One region of the Paenalcaligenes sp. DL 463 genome, then DNA from elsewhere that is predicted to be linked to it. Evidence: predicted binding sites of a transcription regulator. Region 1 holds the regulator's gene; each other region holds the start of a gene.
What was found. Region 1 encodes HrcA, which represses chaperone genes, less so after heat shock. Its sites were predicted from a motif close to TTAGCACTCNNNNNNNNNGAGTGCTAA; they were not measured.

Region 1 (6,633 bases):
TGTGTGACGCACAATACTTGATGCCGATTTCCTAGCTTGCGCAGTAAAGTGCCCACCACTTCGGCGACGGCGCCTCCGATGCCGGTGTCCACTTCATCAAAAATCAGCGTCGGAACCCGAGCTGCTTGGCTTGCAATGACGGCCAAGGCCAATGAAATTCTTGCTAATTCACCGCCAGAAGCCACTCGACTTAAGGGGGCAGGGCTGACGCCAGCGTGTCCAGAGACTAAAAACTCTACACTTTCATTACCGTGGGCGCTGGCCTTGGATGGCGCTAATGACACCACGAACTGACCGCCTTGCATGGAGAGTTCTTGCATGGCCGCAGTGACTTGATTACTTAGTGTTTTGCTCGTGTTGGCACGAGCTTGACTAAGCTCGCCAGCCAGCTTTTGGTAGTGTTGCTCGGCACGTTGCAGTCGCTCTTGAAGGTTCTCGAGGTTACTGCTTTCATTGAGTTCGTCCATGCGAACTTGAAGTTCGGCTTGAACCTGCAACAGTTCTTCGGGTTGGCACTTATGTTTGCGTGATAAGGCAAAGATTTCTGCCATTCGTGCTTCGACCACGGCCAATCGATCGGGGTCGAGTTCCATGTTGTACACGTAGCTGTTTAAATCGGAAATTGCTTCAGCGCAGGCAATACGTGCCGACTCTACGGTGTCAAAAATTTGTTGTAAGTGCTGTGCGTCGTGATCAAGCAAATGTTGAAGCTCATGGGCCGCAGCATTTAGGTTTTTTTGTGCCGAGCTTTCTTCAGCATCCAGTAATTGTAGGGCTTTAGAAGTGCCCGCAATGAGGGCTTGCGAGTGAGACAAGCGTTGATGCTCGTCACTAACGGTTTCCCATTCGTTTTCTTGCAATTGCAAGGCCTGCAGTTCATCCAGTTGCCATTGCAGTTGTTCGCGCGTGGCAGCAAGCTGGTCCGCCTGTTCTGCAGCCTGTTGGTACTGTCGGCGAAGCTCTTGCCAGACAGTCCAAGCCTGTTGCACGCCTTTAGCCACGGCGCTATGCCCACCTTGCGAGTCGAGTAGCTCGTACTGTTTTGCTGCTTTCAATAAACTTTGGTGGGCGTGCTGGCCGTGGATGTCCACGAGAAACTCACCCACATCACGCAATTGCGTCAAGGTGGCGGGAGAGCCGTTGATAAAGGCTCGGCTTCGACCTTGACTGTCGATGATGCGGCGCAACAGTAAGTCGCCATCGGCTTCAAGTTCGTGCGCGATCAACCAGTTCGTCACCGCTTCTGAGCAGTCAAACTGAGCACTGATGTCGGCCTTGTCGCAGTGTTCGCGAATGACTTTGGTGTCGCCGCGAGCACCCAGCACTAACGATAAGGCATCAATTAAGATGGATTTTCCGGCGCCGGTTTCGCCCGAGAAAACGGTGAAGCCAGCCTCGAATTCGATGTGCGCATGGCTAACAATAACGAAGTCACGGATGTTCAGAGAACGCAGCATAAAGTTGAGTATTAATCGTTTTCGTCTGAGGGTAGGGGCATGCGATTCCAGTCAAGCTTCTGGCGTAACGTGGAAAAGAAGCTGTAGCCTGTGGGGTGAATAAAGCGTACGGTTTCTTTGGCGGTACGCACATCAATACGATCACCCGGTTGGCAGTCTGACCAGGTTTGCATATCAAAGTGTACGCTGGCCCCGGATTCTACGCGCCCCAATGTGGTGATCGTTAAACTGAGTGTACTGCTATCGGGAACCACCACGGGACGGTTCGATAAGGTTTGTGGTGCCACAGGAACGAGTAAGATCGCATTCAAGGCAGGGTGTAGAATAGGGCCGTTAGCGGCTAAGGCGTAGGCGGTAGAGCCGGTAGGGGTGGAAATAATGACCCCATCAGCGCGTTGGCGGTGCATAAAAACGCCATCCAATTCGACACGCAGTTCGATCATTCCGCCTCGACCCGCTCGGTTGATGACGATGTCGTTCAGGGCAATACTTGATATCAGTGTTTCGTTACCACGTACAATCCTGCCTTCGAGCATGCTTCGTTCTTCGGCCTCGTAATTGCCGTTAATGACACTAATAATGGCATCGTGAGCGTCGGCCAGTGGGATGTCAGTAATGAAGCCTAAGCGCCCGTGATTAATCCCAATAAGCGGGATGCCGCTACAGGCAAGTTTACGTGCGGCGCCAATCATGGTGCCATCGCCGCCGACGATAATGGCTAAGTCGGCATAGCGACCCATGTCGTCGTACGAGATAGCGTCAATGTCGTGGATGCCTGTGTTGCGTGCGGTCTCCACCTCCATTAACACTGTGCAGCCAGCGGTTTTTAGTGTCTGGATCAGTGCGCGCAATGGAGCATCAAGGCCGGTGTCTTGATATCGTCCAATGATGGCGACCGTTTTAAAGTGCATGAGGAAAATGCCTTATGATCGGATTAAGTAAGTAGAAATACGTGAATTATAGAGTTGCACAACAATTTAGGGCGTTCTATTGATCGAATTTATACGTAAGCGTACCAACAACAACTATGTAAAGAGCTATGGACGATAGAGCGAATGCATTGCTAAAAGTATTAATCGAGCGATATATCGCCGATGGGCAACCTGTGGGTTCTCGAACCTTATCAAAAATGTTCGATTTGTCGCCTGCCACCATTCGAAATGTGATGGCCGACCTTGAAGACATGGGGCTGATTCAAAGCCCACACACCTCGGCAGGGCGGGTACCCACCCCCCAAGGCTACCGCATTTTTGTTGATCGTTTGTTGGCAGTGCAGCGTTTTGATCAACCGATGGTCGAGCCCGCGGGGTTGCACCTTCCTAGCGACGAGCCCGGACGAGCAGTCACTTCAGCGGCTGCTTTGCTGTCAAATTTATCGCAGTTCGCGGGTGTGGTTATGGCGCCAAAACGGGCGCAAACCTTCAGTCAAATCGAGTTTATTCGTTTATCGGGTAAGCGTGTTTTGCTTATTATTGTCACGCCTGATGGCGATGTGCAAAACCGGATTTTATCGATGCCCCGAGAGTTTTTGTCTCAAGAGCTACTTGAGGCAAGCAATTTCTTTAACCAGCATTTCTCAGGTAAGTCGTTCTCTGAGGTGCGTGAATCCTTAGCTGGCGAGCTGTCATCGTTGCAGGAAGACATTTCTAAGCTGATGCAGGCCGCCGTGGTGGCGGGCACGACCGAACCCGATACCGACGAGGCCGTGGTTATTTCTGGCGAGAATAAGCTCTTGAACATTAGTGAAATGACCGAAGATATGGACAGGCTACGGCGTCTGTTTCAGTTGTTTGAGAAGAAGACCGACCTTTTACATCTGTTGGATGTTTCTAGCCATGCGCAGGGCGTACAGATCTACATTGGTGGTGATTCCAATTTGATGCCGCTGAACGAGGTTTCAGTGATCACTGCGCCGTATGGCGTGGGTGGTGAAGTGGTGGGAACCTTAGGCGTGATTGGGCCTACCCGAATGGCTTACGAGAAAGTGATTCCTATCGTGGACATTACGGCGCGTTTGTTATCCAATGCGCTAAGCCAGAAGTGAAGAGCAATGCCCGAGGATGCACAGTAAATCAAGGTTGCAAACGTAGCCTATCCACCTGATGTCATGGATTTTATGTTGTTGACTAAATACCTTCCTGAAGCGACTGACCCCACATTACTCGATAGCGAGGTCAGCGCGTCTCCAGATGCGGCTATCGGCGTATTGTTGATTAATCTGGGTACGCCGGACGCACCTACTGCGCCAGCCATTCGACGCTATTTGCGCGAGTTTTTATCGGATCCTCGTGTTATTGAGATTCCGCAAGTGCTATGGCAGGTGATTTTGAATGTGGCTGTCTTGCCGCTGCGTCCCAAAAAGCTGGTGCCCAAATATGAACTGGTATGGCTTGAAGAGGGGGCCCCTTTACTGGTTTACAGCCAACGTCAGGCTGTCGGGCTAGAGCAAATGCTGCGAAAGGCCAAGGCGAATATCCATGTTGAGTTGGCCATGCGCTATGGTAACCCCAGCATTCCTGATGCGATCGATGCGCTGCGAGCGAAAGGCTGCGAGAAGATCCTCGTGTTGCAGCTGTATCCACAATACGCAGCGTCCACCACGGCCACCGCCGTGGATGCCGTAAACCGTCATTTGGCGAAAGTGCGCAATCAGCCAGAGATGCGTTTCGTTAAACATTACTTTGATGATCCCGCGTACATTCAGCCCCTTGCGCAGTCGGTGCGTCGTTATTGGAAACAGCACGGCACGCCCGAGCGTTTATTGTTAAGTTTTCATGGATTGCCTCGGCGTTGCGCGGAACAAGGTGACCCCTATTATCGCGAGTGCATGCTGACGGCGTCGGCATTACGTAAAGCCTTGTCTGACACTCAAGTGCCCGTCTATGCGTCGTTTCAAAGTCGCTTCGGAGCCGAGCGTTGGCTAGAGCCCTATACCGAGCCTTTGTTAAGGCAGTGGGCGAAAGACGGGGTGAAATCCGTGCATGCGATGTGTCCTGGGTTTATTGCCGATTGTTTGGAAACATTGGAAGAAATCCAAGTCGAGTGTCGGGATGCGTTCTTAGAAGACGGAGGCCAACACTTTGCTTACATTCCATGTTTGAACGATGATCCGGCGTGGATCGAAGGCTTGCATCAGATAGCACGTCAGCATTTACAAGGGTGGTTGTCGGCGCCGGCTACGTTGGAAGAAAATTCATAAAAAAGTAGAACAACGCACTTGAAAGCGAGGGGCTTGGCCCCATGTTCGATATATTGATGTTTTTTAGCCGTGGAGAACCTTATGTCTGCATCGACAGATCAGCATGAAAATAATACCCCAAATGACGCGTCCGACCCGAATGCAAAGGTCGAGACCGTTGAATCTGCCGAATCGATTGAAAACGTGAATGAGCCAACTGCTGACGAGCGCATCGACAGCGCGCAGCTTGAAGAAGAGCTCGTCGAGGCTCAGGCTAAAGTTGCCCAATACTATGATCAGTTATTGCGTGCTAAAGCAGAGGTTGAAAATATCCGCCGCCGTGCCGAAGACGAAGTGTCCAAGGCCAGAAAATTCGGTACTGAATCGTTTGCAGAAAGCCTGTTGCCTGTTCGTGACAGCCTCGAAGCGGCGTTGGCGCAAGGCGAGCAAACGGTAGAAACGTTTCGCGAGGGGGTAGAAACCACCCTACGCCAAATTGATAACGCCTTTGCACGTAATCAGCTTAAAGAAATCGCCCCTCAGCCGGGTGACAAGTTTGACCCTCACCTCCATCAGGCAATGTCGTCGGTACCTTCCGAGCATCCACAAGGCGCGATCGAGCAAACCTTGCAAAAAGGATATTCGCTTGCAGACCGCGTGCTACGACCGGCTTTAGTGATGGTGTCAGCAGGCTAATTTAGTGGGTTTAGCGCCGTTTGCGGTTCGACTCTTGAAATAAGCAAAGCGGGCCCCACTTACTCTTTATCAAACAATTATTGCTTAACTAAGCAAGCATTCTATTTTTTACAAGGTAAAAAACATGAGCAAAATCATCGGTATTGACCTTGGTACTACCAACAGCTGTGTTGCTGTGCTAGATGGTGATCAGGTCAAAATTATTGAAAACGCCGAGGGTACTCGCACTACGCCTTCCATCGTTGCCTATATGCCCGATGGTGAAATCCTCGTTGGCGCACCCGCAAAGCGTCAGGCAGTAACCAACCCTACAAATACACTGTATGCGGTCAAGCGTTTAATCGGTCGTAAGTTCACTGAAAAAGCAGTGCAAACCGATATTGAACAAATGCCTTACAAAATTGTTAAGGCGGATAACGGCGACGCTTGGGTAGAAGCCCAAGGTAAAGCCCTTGCACCACAACAGGTGTCGGCTGATATTCTTCGTAAAATGAAGAAAACAGCGGAAGACTACTTGGGTGAGCCGGTTACTGAAGCTGTTATTACCGTACCAGCGTACTTTAACGACAGCCAGCGCCAAGCCACCAAAGACGCCGGTCGTATTGCAGGTTTAGATGTTAAACGCATCATTAACGAACCTACCGCTGCGGCTTTAGCTTTTGGTATGGATAAAGCGGCCGAAGGCGATCGCAAAATTGCGGTTTATGACTTGGGTGGTGGTACCTTCGATATCTCCATTATTGAAATTGCTGACGTTGATGGCGAGAAGCAGTTTGAAGTGCTGTCCACAAACGGCGACACCTTCTTAGGGGGTGAAGACTTCGACCAACGCATCATCGATTACATCATCGACGAGTTCAAAAAAGAAAGCGGTGCCGATCTTTCTAAAGACGTCTTGGCATTGCAGCGTTTGAAAGAGTCTGCAGAGAAAGCAAAAATTGAGCTTTCCTCTACACAGCAAACTGAAATCAACCTGCCTTACATCACCGCTGATGCGTCAGGTCCTAAGCACTTGAACTTAAAAATCACTCGCGCCAAGCTTGAAGCGCTAGTTGAAGATTTAATTCAACGCTCTATCGATCCTTGCCGTATTGCGATTAAAGACGCCGGTGTTAAAGTTTCAGAAATTGATGACGTGATCTTGGTCGGCGGCATGACTCGTATGCCTAAAGTTCAAGAGTTGGTGAAAGATTTCTTTGGTCGTGATCCTCGTCGTGATGTGAACCCTGATGAAGCCGTTGCCGCAGGTGCCGCGATTCAAGGTTCGGTTTTGTCTGGTGATCGCACTGACGTCTTGCTGCT
Region 2 (6,633 bases), on a different contig from region 1:
CGGAAAATTTCATAATAAATAAAGCGATAAGAGGCCAATGGCAGCGAGCAGAAAGTGAAAGCTTAACAGGTGTGGCGGTAGTGAGCGTAAGACAGCGATGATTCGATGCCGCCTAGATGCAGACGTGATTATAAAGGCTGACCCAAGAAAATAAAAAAGGGCCCTTGCTGCGTTATCACAGCAAGGGCCCTTTTAGTGCAGGGTGCTTAACGAGAGAGGTTAAGCTTTTGCAACGAATTGGGTGCTTAGAAGCCGCCCATTCCGCCCATACCACCCATGCCGCCCATTCCACCCATATCAGGCATACCGCCTTCGGCTTTCTCTTCGGCGATTTCGGCAACAGCAACTTCAGTTGTTAGCAACAAGCTAGCAATGGAAGCAGCGTTTTGTAGTGCTGTACGCGTTACTTTAGTTGGGTCAAGTACACCTTGAGCCACTAAGTCGCCGTACTCGCCTGTAGAGGCGTTGTAGCCGTAGTTACCTTCACCGGAAGCGACTTCGTTAACAACGACGCTTGCTTCTTCACCAGCATTGCTGACGATGGTGCGTAGGGGAGCTTCAATAGCACGTAGTACAAGTTTGATACCTGCGTCTTGGTCTAGGTTCTCGCCGGTAAGCTGAGAAACTGCAGCGCGTGCACGGATAAGTGCAACACCACCACCAGGAACAATACCTTCTTCTACGGCAGCGCGAGTTGCATGCAATGCATCTTCAACACGTGCTTTTTTCTCTTTCATTTCAACTTCTGTTGCTGCACCAACGCGGATAACGGCTACACCGCCAGCCAACTTGGCTACACGCTCTTGAAGTTTTTCACGATCGTAATCGGAAGTGGCTTCTTCGATCTGTGCACGGATTTGTTTTACACGTGACTCGATGGAAGGGCTATCGCCAGCACCGTCAATAATCGTGGTGTTTTCTTTAGCAACTTCAATGCGCTTGGCTTGACCTAAGTGCTCGAGAGTTGCTGTTTCGAGTGACATACCGGTTTCTTCTGAAATTACGGTACCGCCAGTTAGGATAGCGATGTCTTCCAACATGGCTTTACGACGATCACCAAAGCCTGGAGCTTTAACAGCAGTAGCTTTAAGAATGCCGCGGATGTTGTTGACGACTAGGGTAGCTAGCGCTTCGCCTTCTACGTCTTCAGCAATAATCAACAGAGGACGGCTGGACTTGGCAACTTGCTCAAGAATAGGAAGCAAATCGCGGATGTTGCTGATTTTTTTGTCAAAAATTAGCACATAGGGATCGTCCAGAGCAGCAACTTGCTTTTCAGGGCTAGTGATGAAGTAGGGTGAGAGGTAGCCGCGATCAAACTGCATACCTTCTACAACATCAAGTTCGTTTTCAAGCGACTTACCGTCTTCAACGGTAATGACACCCTCTTTACCGACTTTGTCCATGGCGTTAGCAATGATCTCACCGATGGAGAGGTCGCTGTTGGCAGAAATAGAACCCACCTGAGCGATTTCTTTGCTGGTCGCGCAAGGGCGTGACAGTTTACGTAGTTCTTCTACGGTAACCGCAACGGCTTGGTCGATACCGCGCTTGAGGTCCATTGGGTTGATACCCGCTGCGACGTATTTCAAGCCTTCTTCTACGATGGCTTGTGCCAAAACTGTAGCAGTGGTTGTACCATCACCGGCGTTATCAGACGTTTTAGAAGCCACTTCTTTAACGAGTTGTGCACCGATGTTTTCAAATTTGTCTTTCAGTTCGATTTCTTTAGCAACCGATACACCGTCTTTGGTAACGGTAGGAGCGCCAAAAGAACGATCGAGAACCACGTTACGACCTTTGGGGCCCATGGTGGTTTTTACAGCGTTAGCGAGAGTGTTTACACCACGTACAATGCGTGTGCGAGCTTCATCGCCGAAAAATACTTGCTTAGCAGCCATTTTTAATTCCTTGATTCAGTGCGTAAATGGAGGATTACTCGATAATGGCGAGGATTTCTTCTTCGCGGATAACGAGCAGTTCTTCACCGTCAACTTTGACGCTCTGACCGGCGTATTTGCCAAACAGAATTTTGTCGCCAACTTTCAGGTCGAGAGGCAGAACTTTGCCGTCTTCTGTACGTTTACCTGGGCCTACTGCCAAAACTTCACCTTGATCGGGCTTTTCTGCCGCGCTTTCAGGGATAACAATACCCGAGGCTGTGGTGCGCTCGTTGTCCAAACGTTTGACGATCACACGATCGTTCAGAGGACGCAGTGCCATAGTTGAACTCCTGTTCAAAAAAACAAGTGGAATAAAATTTTGAGCCTGTGACTGTTGTTAGCACTCACTAGCTATGAGTGCTAATTATAAGGGTGAATGAGGTAATTTCAAGTCATGCAAACCATGATGGTTACATAACGGGATTTAAACGCACTTTCTACCCAGCCACAGCGCCGTGCTGACACCATTGTGTGCAGCTAACCACATAGATGGAGATGCTTTTTTATCATTTCAAGAGGCAGCCTTACGAATATTCCGTTGTTCAGTGATTATGTCTGCTTTTATGATGCTTTGAAGCTGTGCGAGGGGCTGTCTGTACGATAGTATGTGATTCGTGGACGTCAAGCGTCCTGAGCGGGTGAATATAATATTTAAAGCAAAAGGAAAAATGCGCTCAGTTCATCACGGACCGATGGTTCTTATCCAACCTCTCAGTTTGTTGACTGTGTGGGTGGCGTTAATGTTACCTACGATGGCGGCAGCTCAAGAACTGCGGATCATGACGTCGTACCAATCGGTTGTGGTTGACCCATTGGTTGAAGCCTTCCATCGGCAACACCCGGATATCCGGGTGCGGGTGCTGAATAAGAACACTCATGCTGCTGTCGACGAGATGTTGGCGGGTAATGGTCGGCGCTTTGATTTGTTCTGGGCCTCATCACCAGAGGCTTTTGTGGTATTGAAACATGCTGGCCTATTGGTTGACGTAGGGCATGGGCCACACGCCGATTTCGCATGGTCAGCGGTGGGTTGGACATGGCGAGCAACACACGATGCACCCCCTGACTTTCCTATACCGCAAGACTGGAATGATTTGCTCGACCCGGTGTTTTCGCAACGTATTGCCATGTCGCATCCGATGCGCTCAGGGACCATGCACTCTCTTCTGGAAACGATTCTGCAAGATCGAGGTTGGCAAGCGGGTTGGGCGTGGGTTTTAGAACTTACTGCACAGTTAAGTACGATCTCTGCCCGTAGTTTTGGTGTGCTAGAGGGTGTGGAGAGTGGTGAGTTCACTTTAGGCTTGAGTATTGACTACTTGGCGTTAACACGCCGGAGTGATGGACTGGTTTTTCGCTACGGTCATCCAGTGATCATGATCCCGGCGCGAATAGCCGCGTTACAGGGCGGCGACAACTCCTCAGCAGCCCGAGCCTTCATGAACTTCGTATTGTCGGAGCAGGGCCAACGAGTTTTGCTACGGCCCGAGATACGTCGCATCCCTGTCGACCCTGATGTGCGTGCCGAGCTCGAAGCGTCTTTGCATCCTGAGGTCAGAGCGGCGTTGAATTTCAGTTGGTCACGCTATGACCCTGAGTTGGCCGCACGACGTTATTGGGAAATCAAGCAAATATTTGAAGCGTTTGTGGCTCGTGATTTGCTGCTGCGCCGTGATTTATGGCGCCGTTTACGAGCGCTGGATCACGCGCCTGCTGCGCAGCGAGCTCGTATACGGCAATTGTTGACATGGATGCCGTTAACCGAACATCAAGCTCGCTCGACCAAGCAGAACCGTGAGACGCTAATAGAATGGTCTGAGCGTTCACATACCATTTTACGTGACGCAGAGTCGCTCATTCGGCTGTTAGAGGAGTCGTAATGCGGTATTGGCGTAAGTCCATTCGGGGGCGGTTGGTAGCAGCGTTAATACTTGTGGTGTTGATTGCAGCCGGTGTATTAACGGTGGGTATGACGGTCATGCTTCATGCCGAACGTGATTTTCGGACCTTAGCGCAGGACCGGATCCCCGCGGTTGCATTGGCTGGCGAGTTAGCGGAGGCAACGGGCGAGTTGGCGGCACTCGCGATGCAGTTAGTCGCAGACCCTGCTATGCCGATAACACCGATGAAGCGAGCCATTGAACATGCAACCGAAGGGGTCGAGGCGGTTTTGGCATCACCGGTATTACAGGTTGCCCCTGAACGAAACGCGACGCGTGCGGCGCTTGAAGTCGCTGAGCGCGACTTGAGGCACGCACTCACTGATTTTGGTCGCATCAGTGTGGACCTCTCCCGCCACGCGCAGTCCGAAGCTCAAGCGGATATTGAGCTGCGTTGGGTTCATGCCGACGTGCAGGATCAAGTGCAGGGCATTCTGAGTGACCTATCTTTTAATATGGATACGCAGTTGACGGCGTTGGTGAGTGAAGCAGCTCCGGTGGTGCGTCGGGAGGCTGAGCAAGCACTGACGCGAGACTGGCTACTGCGCGACCGAATACAGCAGATTGGCTCTGAAGCTGCCACGTTAACCGCCTTGTTGCTTCAAGCGCGGTCAGCCGATAGCCTTGATGGGCTTGAGCAGACACGAGGCTTGGGCCGCGACACGTTGGACAGTTTGGCTTTGGCTCAACTGAATTTGGCACCGAGAGTGGATATCGGATTGTTAGTACAAGTTCTCGAGAGGTTGAAAGCCCTAGCAGCAGGTGACGGGAATGTTTTTGAGCAACAACAGCAGCGTCTGGAATTGCACCGCGCCGCTGTTGCTGAATTACATGCAGCCCAAACGAGTCTGGCGCAGATGCAGGCTGCACTGACCGATCTGGGTAGATCAGAGCGCATCGGAGCACAGCGCAGTGCTGATGCAGCTGCCGCTGCTATCCGGCGTGGCTCGTTTGGCTTGGGTTTGGTGACCTTGTTTGGCGCTTTGGCAACGGCTGTTATTTTGGCGGTCTTTGTTCATCGTCGTATTTTGTTGCGCATTGAGGCGCTGTCGGCTGATCTACGCCGTATTGCGCGAGGCGATTTGAGCGATGCCCAGCCAATCCCTGTGCCGGCTCTTGCTCAATCTCCTGTGGGGGATGAAATTGCGGATATGACGCATGCCGTAAGAGTTTTTCGCGTATCGGTCCGTGAGCGGCAGCAGGTGCTTGAAAGACTTGAGCTCGCGCAGCGTGAACTGATACAAGCCGGTAAGATGGCAGCTTTGGGACAGATGTCGGCGGCGATTAGTCATGAAATCAATCAACCATTGGCTGCTATCGGCCACCGACTGCATAATCTGGGTGCAAACTATCCCGAAACTCGTCCTACTATTACGCGAATTGAAGGATTATTAGAACGAATTAATCGTACCATCAGTCATTTGCGTCGTATCGCTCGTCGATCGGCTCATCGTAATCATTGTGTTTCTTTGGCGGAGCCGCTCACTGAGGCAATGGAGCTGCTGGAGCATCGTATTCGAGCAGAAGGGGTTCAAATTCAGTGCGACGATTTAACAGAGGTAATGGTCTCAGGAGACGAAATTCTGTTAGAGCAAGTCTTGTTAAATATTTTGGGGAATGCGCTGGACGCGATTGCTACGCGCGAAGGGACGCCCGAGTCCGGTTTGATACGAATTCATCTAGAAGCTGGTGATCCGGTTAGGCTACTCATCTGCGACAATGGCGTGGGCTTGGGGGGGCAAAGTGGACAGGCATTAACAGACCCCTTTGTGACTACAAAAGAGCCAGACAAAGGGCTTGGTCTTGGTCTTTCGATTGCTTTCAATGTCATGCAAGACATGGGAGGTCATTTAGAGATTGAGCAAGGAGACCAAGGTGGAGCTGCTGTACGGTTAAGGTTGAATCGCTGGCAAAGAGGTGATGAGTGATATGCCACAGGTGATGTTAGTTGAAGATGATGTCGATTTGCGACTCGCTACGGTCGAGACGCTAGAGCTTGCTGGGTTTCAGGTATTGGCGTTCGAAGCAGCGGCTCCGGCGCTGGCGCAGCTACGTCCTGATTTCCCTGGTGTGATTTTGTCCGACTTACGAATGCCGGGTCTTTCGGGTCTCGACTTTCTGGATCAGGTGCAAGACGTCGCGCCAGAGGTGCCCTTTGTCTTGATCACTGCCCACGGAGACGTCCCTGCAGCACTCCGGGCCATGCGTGGGGGAGCGCATGATTTTTTAGAGAAGCCGTGCTCTCCGGAGCTAATGCTCGATGTGTTGAGGCGCGCACAAGAGATGCGAAGTTTGCATTTGGAAAATATTCGTCTGCGTGATCAATTACGTTGGAATCCAGTACCAGAAGAGCGACTGATAGGTCAATCGGCGACGATGCAAGCCTTGCGCCAGCAATTACGTAGCTTGGCGGGGCTGCAGGTGGATCTGCTGATTGCAGGGGAAACTGGGACGGGTAAAGAACTCGTGGCGCAGGTATTACACGACCTATCGCCTCGATCTAAGGGCCCTTTTATCGCCATTAATTGTGGGGCTTTGAGCGCTTCAGAGGTCGACAGGGAATTGTTTGGCACTGCTGAGAATCCTGGTTTGATTGCGCGAGCTGACGGAGGGACGTTGTATTTGGATGAGTTGGAATCCATGTCAGAACCGCTTCAGGTGCGCTTGTTGAGGGTGTTAGATGCGCGAGAGATTACACCGCTTGGTGCTGCACCGCGCCCCGTCGATTTACGTATTTTTGGTAGTGCGAA
Region 3 (6,633 bases), 660 kb from region 1:
GCCCCTACTAATTGCTGTGCTACACAATGGTGGAGCAGCAGGAATGATCCTGTGCTGCATCTTATTATTAGTCCGAACATCGCGCTCTAAAACCTTCGTGAAGGAGTAAGCTGCATGACGACTGTAACTGCTAGCCCGAGCACTCTCTGGCGTCAGTACTGGGTACTAACCAAACCTAGGGTCACCCAGTTAGCGGTGTTCTGTGCCGTTATTGGTATGTTTCTTGCCAGCCCCGGCCTACCCAATCCTACGACCGTTATTGCCGCGACGCTGGGCATCTGGCTACTGGCTGCCGCCGCCTTTGCCATTAACTGTTTAATCGAGCGCGAACTTGACGCCCGCATGCTGCGTACAGCGCGTCGCGCAACCGCCAGTGGTGACATCAGCAGCCCTCAGGTCATCACTATGTCTACCTTAGTTGGCCTAAGTGGCATGGTGATCCTGTACGTGTTCGTAAACGAACTCACGATGTGGTTAACCGTCACCACCTTTATTGGTTACGCCATTATTTATACCGTGGTCTTAAAGCCCCGCACCCCACAAAATATTGTTATCGGGGGCTTATCGGGGGCCATGCCCCCCGCGTTAGGCTGGGCGGCAGTGGCTAACGCTGTGCCAGCTGAAGCGTGGCTGTTGGTGCTGATTATTTTTATCTGGACGCCACCGCACTTCTGGGCTCTGGCCCTATACCGTAAAAACGACTACGAAAAATCAGGCTTACCCATGCTACCCGTTACCCACGGTAACCCCTTCACAAGCCTGCATATTTTACTCTACACCCTCATTTTGTTTGCGGCGAGCCTACTGCCTTTCGTGATCAGAATGAGTGGGCCCTTATATGCAATTGCCGCCGTTTTACTAAGTGGTCGCTTCATCCACTACGCTTGGCTTTTACACCGAAATTATTCCGATCAGCTTTCTCGGCGCGTTTTTAAATACTCGATTATTTATCTGGCCCTATTGTTCGCTGCACTCTTAATTGATCACTGGGTAGCACTGCTCTAATACCATTAACCTACCTACCCCTTCTATAAGCATCACCTTTTATGTCTGCATTGTCTGGTTTCTCCGTTAAAAACGGGTTAATGCTGTTTGTTTTGATACTGCTCAGTCTAAGCCTAAGTGCCTGTGGTCCTAGCGAAGCCGAATTGCAATTTCACGGCAGTAACATCAGTGGTTCGGATTTAGGTAGCGAACTCGCCATGGTCGACGGTAATGGCAACTTACGCACCATCGAAAGCTTTAACGGCAAAGTGGTCGTTGTGTTTTTTGGTTTTACCCACTGCCCAGATATCTGCCCTACCGCCTTAAGTCAATTAGCCGCCTCAATGGACAGCCTAGGCTCTGATGCTGACAACGTGCAGGTGGTACTGATCACGGTGGACCCAGAACGCGATACCCCAGAGGTCATTAGCCAATACGTGCGCGCCTTCGATGAACGCTTTATTGGCTTAACCGGCTCACCGGCCCAGTTACATAAAACTGCTCAATCGTTCAAAGCCTATTACGCCAAAGCCGAAGGCCCTACGCCCGAGCAGTACACCATGGATCACTCTTCGTCGTTTTATTTGCTTGACGCCACAGGCGAAGCCCGCGTGTTATTACGTGGGGATGCCACACCTGACGAGCTTAGCCACGATATACAGCAGCTACTGAAAACCGTTAGTTAACTAGCTGTCGTCCCGTTTCAAGACCCCAGCGGCCTCCTGCAATCGTCTGCGCAACCATAAAAAAAGGGACACCACAAAGGGTGTCCCAATAAATCGCATCCGCTTCAATAGGGAGGGGAAGAGGAGAAGCCGAAGCCGATGCACACCAACGCAACGCTCAGGGAAGTGCAATTGCGCTGTTGATATAAGTTAGTGGCGTGCTAGAGGCTTAAGTTCAAATTACCCCAAAGCTAAAGTGTAAAAATATATTTCGTCTGCATACCTAGGCAGCAACCTGCAGCAAATTGCGCATCTTTTTCATGGCGGCCACTTCAATCTGACGTATGCGTTCAGCCGACACACCGTATTCAGCGGCTAAATCATGCAGCGTTAAGCCTTTATCATCCTGCAACCAACGGGATTCAATAATGCGACGCGAACGTGGATCTAACTGCTCTAAAGCCGCTCCAAGCCCTTCACCTTGCAACGACTGTTCTGCCCGAGTTTCCAGAACTTGGGTAGGTTCGAACTCGCCTTCGTCAGACAAATAACTAATCGGCGCAAAAGATTCATCGTCGTCGTTTTGAAGCTCGATACCGAACTCGCCGCCCGACATGCGAATTTCCATTTCGCTTACGTCTTGCGGACGTACATTTAGCTCTCGGGCGATATGATCGATTTCATCGGGGTTCAAGGTTTGCCCGTCTTCGGGACGCATGCGTCGTAAGTTAAAAAACAACTTACGTTGAGCTTTGGTTGTCGCAATTTTAACTAAGCGCCAATTGCGCACCACGTACTCGTGGATTTCCGCTTTAATCCAGTGCACAGCAAAAGAAACCAAGCGCACACCGCGCTCGGGGTCAAAACGCTTCACGGCTTTCATCAGCCCAATATTGCCTTCTTGGATCAAATCAGCATGAGGTAAGCCGTAGCCCAGATACTGACGAGAAATGGAAACCACCAAACGCAAATGCGACATGATTAGTCGACGTGCCGCTTCAAGGTCTTCACTTTCTTTTAAGCGACGGCCTAAGCTAAGCTCTTCTTCTGGAGTAAGCATTGGCTGGGCGTTAACCGCAGAAATATAGGCCTCAATTGTGCCCAGAGCACCCGGATTGGATACCGCCGCTGCCAAATTATTGGCAGGAGCAAGGGCCAAGGATTGCGAAGTTTGGGTCATAAATCGTCCTGTAAAAGTGCTTGTTCGCGATCTGCTGATAACGTCGCCACAAGCAACATTTGCATTAATACTTCTGTATTTTAGCACTCTACTCTGATGAGTGCTAATGTTGCAAGTACAGCCTATACGATAGTTTTTACATCAAAAGGTTCCGTATTCAAGCTGTTTTACATCAAAAGTCACATCATTACGTCTACTCATATCCAGATAAACTAGGGCCGTTAAGCTTTTGGAACGCCGATATAAGGGCAACGACGCGCCCGAAGGCGCGTCGTTGCTAACACAGTCTACAGTGTATTTATGACAAACGCTCGGCATGAAAGCGCATATGGTCTTTCATGAAGGTCGATATAAAGTAATAACCGTGATCGTAGCCTTCATGGCGACGTAAGGTTAATGGCTGGCCAACTTTCTCACACGCTGCCTCAAACGCTTCGGGATAAAGCTGCTCGGCTAAAAAATTATCGGCTAAACCCTGATCCACTAATATTCCCTTGGGATAGGGCGCTGCACTTTGCTTTTGCATAAGTAAGCTAGCATCGTACGCCTCCCATGTTGATTTGTCAGAGCCCAAATAACCGCTAAACGCTTTTTCACCCCAAGGGCACTGAGTGGGTGCTGCAATGGGTGCAAAGGCCGATACCGATTTAAATTTACCAGGGTAACGCTGAGCGAGCACCAAAGCACCATGTCCACCCATCGAGTGCCCAAAGATACCGACGCGTTCAGCATCGCCCGAGAAAACAGTGGTGACAATATCGTATAGCTCGTTCACCACGTAGCTTTCCATACGGTAGTGCTTGTTCCATGGCGCCTCGGTAGCATCCACATAAAAGCCCGCACCGGTTCCAAAGTCCCAACCATCGTCTTCGCCAGGAAAACCTGCCCCACGTGGACTGGTATCGGGTGTTACTAAAATAATGCCGTGCTCGGCGGCGTACTGCTGCGCTGCCGCTTTAATCATGAAGGTTTCTTCCGTGCACGTTAGACCTGCCAAGTAGATCAACACCGGCAGTTTCGTGACCCCCATCACGTTCGCCCCAGCGTTAGCCTCTTTAGCGGACTCGGCCCCTGCTTGAGGTGGAAAATACACCGATAAGCGCATGGGCAAACCAATAGTTTGAGAGGCATGCTGATAGTACCTTTGCCAACCCTCAAAACAACGGTGTTCACTGATAAGTTCTAACTGACCAGACATATGAATTTCCTATTAAGCAACGTCAAGCGACATTCACTGATAACAATACCGGCTCGATATTAAACAAACGGGTTGCATAGATTAGATCTAGGCAACCCGTGCTTGGTACACGTATAAACTAAGCGTTAATACACAACAACAGAGCGGATGGACTCACCGCGCTCCATCAGATCAAAGCCTTCATTAATACGCTCAAGCGGTAAATGGTGAGTAATCAGATCATCGATATTGATCTTACCATCCATGTACCAGTCAACGATTTTCGGTACATCGGTACGACCACGTGCACCACCGAATGCAGAGCCTTTCCACACACGACCTGTAACCAATTGGAAAGGACGTGTGGCGATTTCGGCGCCCGCTTCAGCCACACCAATAATGACTGACTGACCCCAACCACGGTGACAAGACTCTAAGGCTTGACGCATGACTTTGGTGTTACCCACACACTCAAAAGTGTAGTCGGCACCACCATCTGTTAGTTGAATAATATGGTCAACCACATTCTCAACTTCAGAGGCGTTCACAAAATCCGTCATACCAAACTGACGCGCCATGGCTTCACGTTCGGGATTAAGGTCTACACCGATAATCTTATCGGCACCGACCATTTTGGCACCCTGAATTACGTTCAGACCAATGCCACCCAAACCAAACACCACAACGTTAGCACCCGCTTCAACGTTGGCGGTAAAGAGCACAGCACCAAGGCCTGTGGTCACACCACAACCGATGTAGCAAACTTTATCGAATGGCGCATCGCTGCGAATTTTTGCCAACGCAATTTCAGGCACCACAATGTGGTTAGCAAAGGTGGATGTACCCATGTAGTGATGAATGGGTTTGCCATCAATGCTGAAGCGTGATGTGCCGTCCGGCATCAAACCCTTACCCTGTGTAGCGCGTATAGCGGTACACAAGTTAGTTTTCTGTGAAAGACACGACTTACACTGACGACACTCAGGTGTGTACAGTGGAATAACGTGATCCCCAGGTTTTAACGAGGTAACGCCTGCGCCCACCTCCATCACAACACCAGCGCCTTCGTGACCTAAAATAGCAGGGAATAAACCCTCTGGGTCAGCGCCCGATAGGGTATATAAATCAGTGTGGCAAATACCGGTTGCTTTAATCTCTACTAAGACCTCGCCTGCGCGTGGGCCTTGTAAATCAACTTCTTCAATGGTTAACGGTTCACCCGCTTTCCAAGCAATAGCTGCTTTGGTTTTCATTGAATCAAACCTCCTCAGTAAAGCAATCTAATTATCGATACCTAAACCCTCATCGATGAAACAACCATCATGAAGTAGCGTAGCGTCGCCTCTGTTTCAAACACAGCAGATCATCATCAGGTACAGGCTATATTTCTTTCCGTTACTCATATATTGAGGAACTGTTTAACCATATAACAATACGCGACGGGATTCCAGTCTTTAGCTTAGGCTTTTTTCCCGTACAACAGCCCTGTTAAGGGTTGCGCAACGAGGACGTGCGGTTTTCAGGGCAGTTCTAGCTCGGTCAGAATGGGAGAGTGATCAGAGATTTGTTTCCACGGAGCGCCTTGCAATACACGGGCGTTGCGCACAGCAAAGCCTCGTTGATAGATACGATCAAGGCGTAAAAATGGGAAAACCGCAGGAAAAGTGCGAGGGGGAGGCGTCAGACGAGCATTGCCATCTACACCCAGAACCGGAGAGCCGGCCATATCGTCATTATTTTGTTTACCGCTATTTCGGCTACCGCGCAGCCATTGCATGGGCTGTCGTAGCTTAAACCGCGAACTGGCATACATCTCGGGGGCAAACGAAAAGACTTCGTACAAGCCCAATTGCTTCACAAAGATAGGCGCCAGACGATTATTCCAATCGTTGAAGTCACCCGCGATGAGTAAAGGCTCATCTTCCGGCACAATGCGGTTAATACGCTCGACCAGCGCCGAAATTTGCCGGGTTCTACCACCTGAAAACAAACCCAAGTGCACAACAAGGCAATGCACATGGCGATCTTCGATCTGCACCACCGCATGCAAGAGACCACGTTGCTCTAGCTTATGATCAGAAATGTCTTCGTTTTCGTAATACAGAATAGGAAAGCGGGACAACAACGCATTACCGTGATCGGTATGCTGACGAACAGCATTACAACCATACACATTATGCATGCGCAACACGGCTGCTAATAACTCGTGCTGCGCATTGAGGGTCGCACGTAAATCGTTGCGACCCTGCACCTCTTGGAGGAACAGTAAGTCGGGTGACAGCCCGTAGAGTCCCAGCTTTAACGCATCCATGGACTCACGCTTGCCAGTAGCCGTGCGCCCTTTATGAATGTTGTAACTGACTACTCGGATTACTGCCACCGCAATCCTCCTTTAGGCAGGCTTTACTTCCTGTGGTCGGAGACGAATATGCAACTCTTTTAACTGTTTTTCATCAACGCTAGAAGGTGCTTGTGTCAGTAGACACTGTGCTCGTTGTGTTTTAGGGAAGGCAATGACGTCGCGTATCGAGTCTGCGCCCGCCATCATCGTTACTAAACGATCAAGCCCAAACGCCACACCACCGTGGGGCGGTGCACCGTATTGCAACGCATCAAGCAAGAAGCCA

Region 2: AC2UZI_RS12640 (co-chaperone GroES) is a predicted target of HrcA. The motif match lies at 2,281-2,307, and genes of this name have one in related genera.
Region 3: rpoH (RNA polymerase sigma factor RpoH) is a predicted target of HrcA. The motif match lies at 2,910-2,936, and genes of this name have one in related genera.

The regions. Positions count from the first base shown of each region.
Region 1 covers NZ_JBYBKX010000001.1:1,074,457-1,081,089, forward strand. The annotation lists gene recN (DNA repair protein RecN) at 1-1,457, opposite strand, end outside; gene AC2UZI_RS05010 (NAD kinase) at 1,469-2,368, opposite strand; gene hrcA (heat-inducible transcriptional repressor HrcA) at 2,497-3,501, shown strand; gene hemH (ferrochelatase) at 3,565-4,656, shown strand; gene grpE (nucleotide exchange factor GrpE) at 4,738-5,331, shown strand; gene dnaK (molecular chaperone DnaK) at 5,456-6,633, shown strand, end outside.
Region 2 covers NZ_JBYBKX010000003.1:220,626-227,258, forward strand. The annotation lists gene pyrF (orotidine-5'-phosphate decarboxylase) at 1-13, opposite strand, end outside; gene groL (chaperonin GroEL) at 246-1,901, opposite strand; gene AC2UZI_RS12640 (co-chaperone GroES) at 1,936-2,223, opposite strand; gene AC2UZI_RS12645 (ABC transporter substrate-binding protein) at 2,612-3,823, shown strand; gene AC2UZI_RS12650 (ATP-binding protein) at 3,823-5,811, shown strand; gene AC2UZI_RS12655 (sigma-54-dependent transcriptional regulator) at 5,804-6,633, shown strand, end outside.
Region 3 covers NZ_JBYBKX010000001.1:413,681-420,313, reverse strand. The annotation lists gene AC2UZI_RS01925 (COX15/CtaA family protein) at 1-109, shown strand, start outside; gene cyoE (heme o synthase) at 115-1,005, shown strand; gene AC2UZI_RS01915 (SCO family protein) at 1,047-1,670, shown strand; gene rpoH (RNA polymerase sigma factor RpoH) at 1,933-2,829, opposite strand; gene fghA (S-formylglutathione hydrolase) at 3,128-4,027, opposite strand; gene AC2UZI_RS01900 (S-(hydroxymethyl)glutathione dehydrogenase/class III alcohol dehydrogenase) at 4,153-5,259, opposite strand; gene AC2UZI_RS01895 (endonuclease/exonuclease/phosphatase family protein) at 5,526-6,386, opposite strand; gene aspS (aspartate--tRNA ligase) at 6,399-6,633, opposite strand, start outside.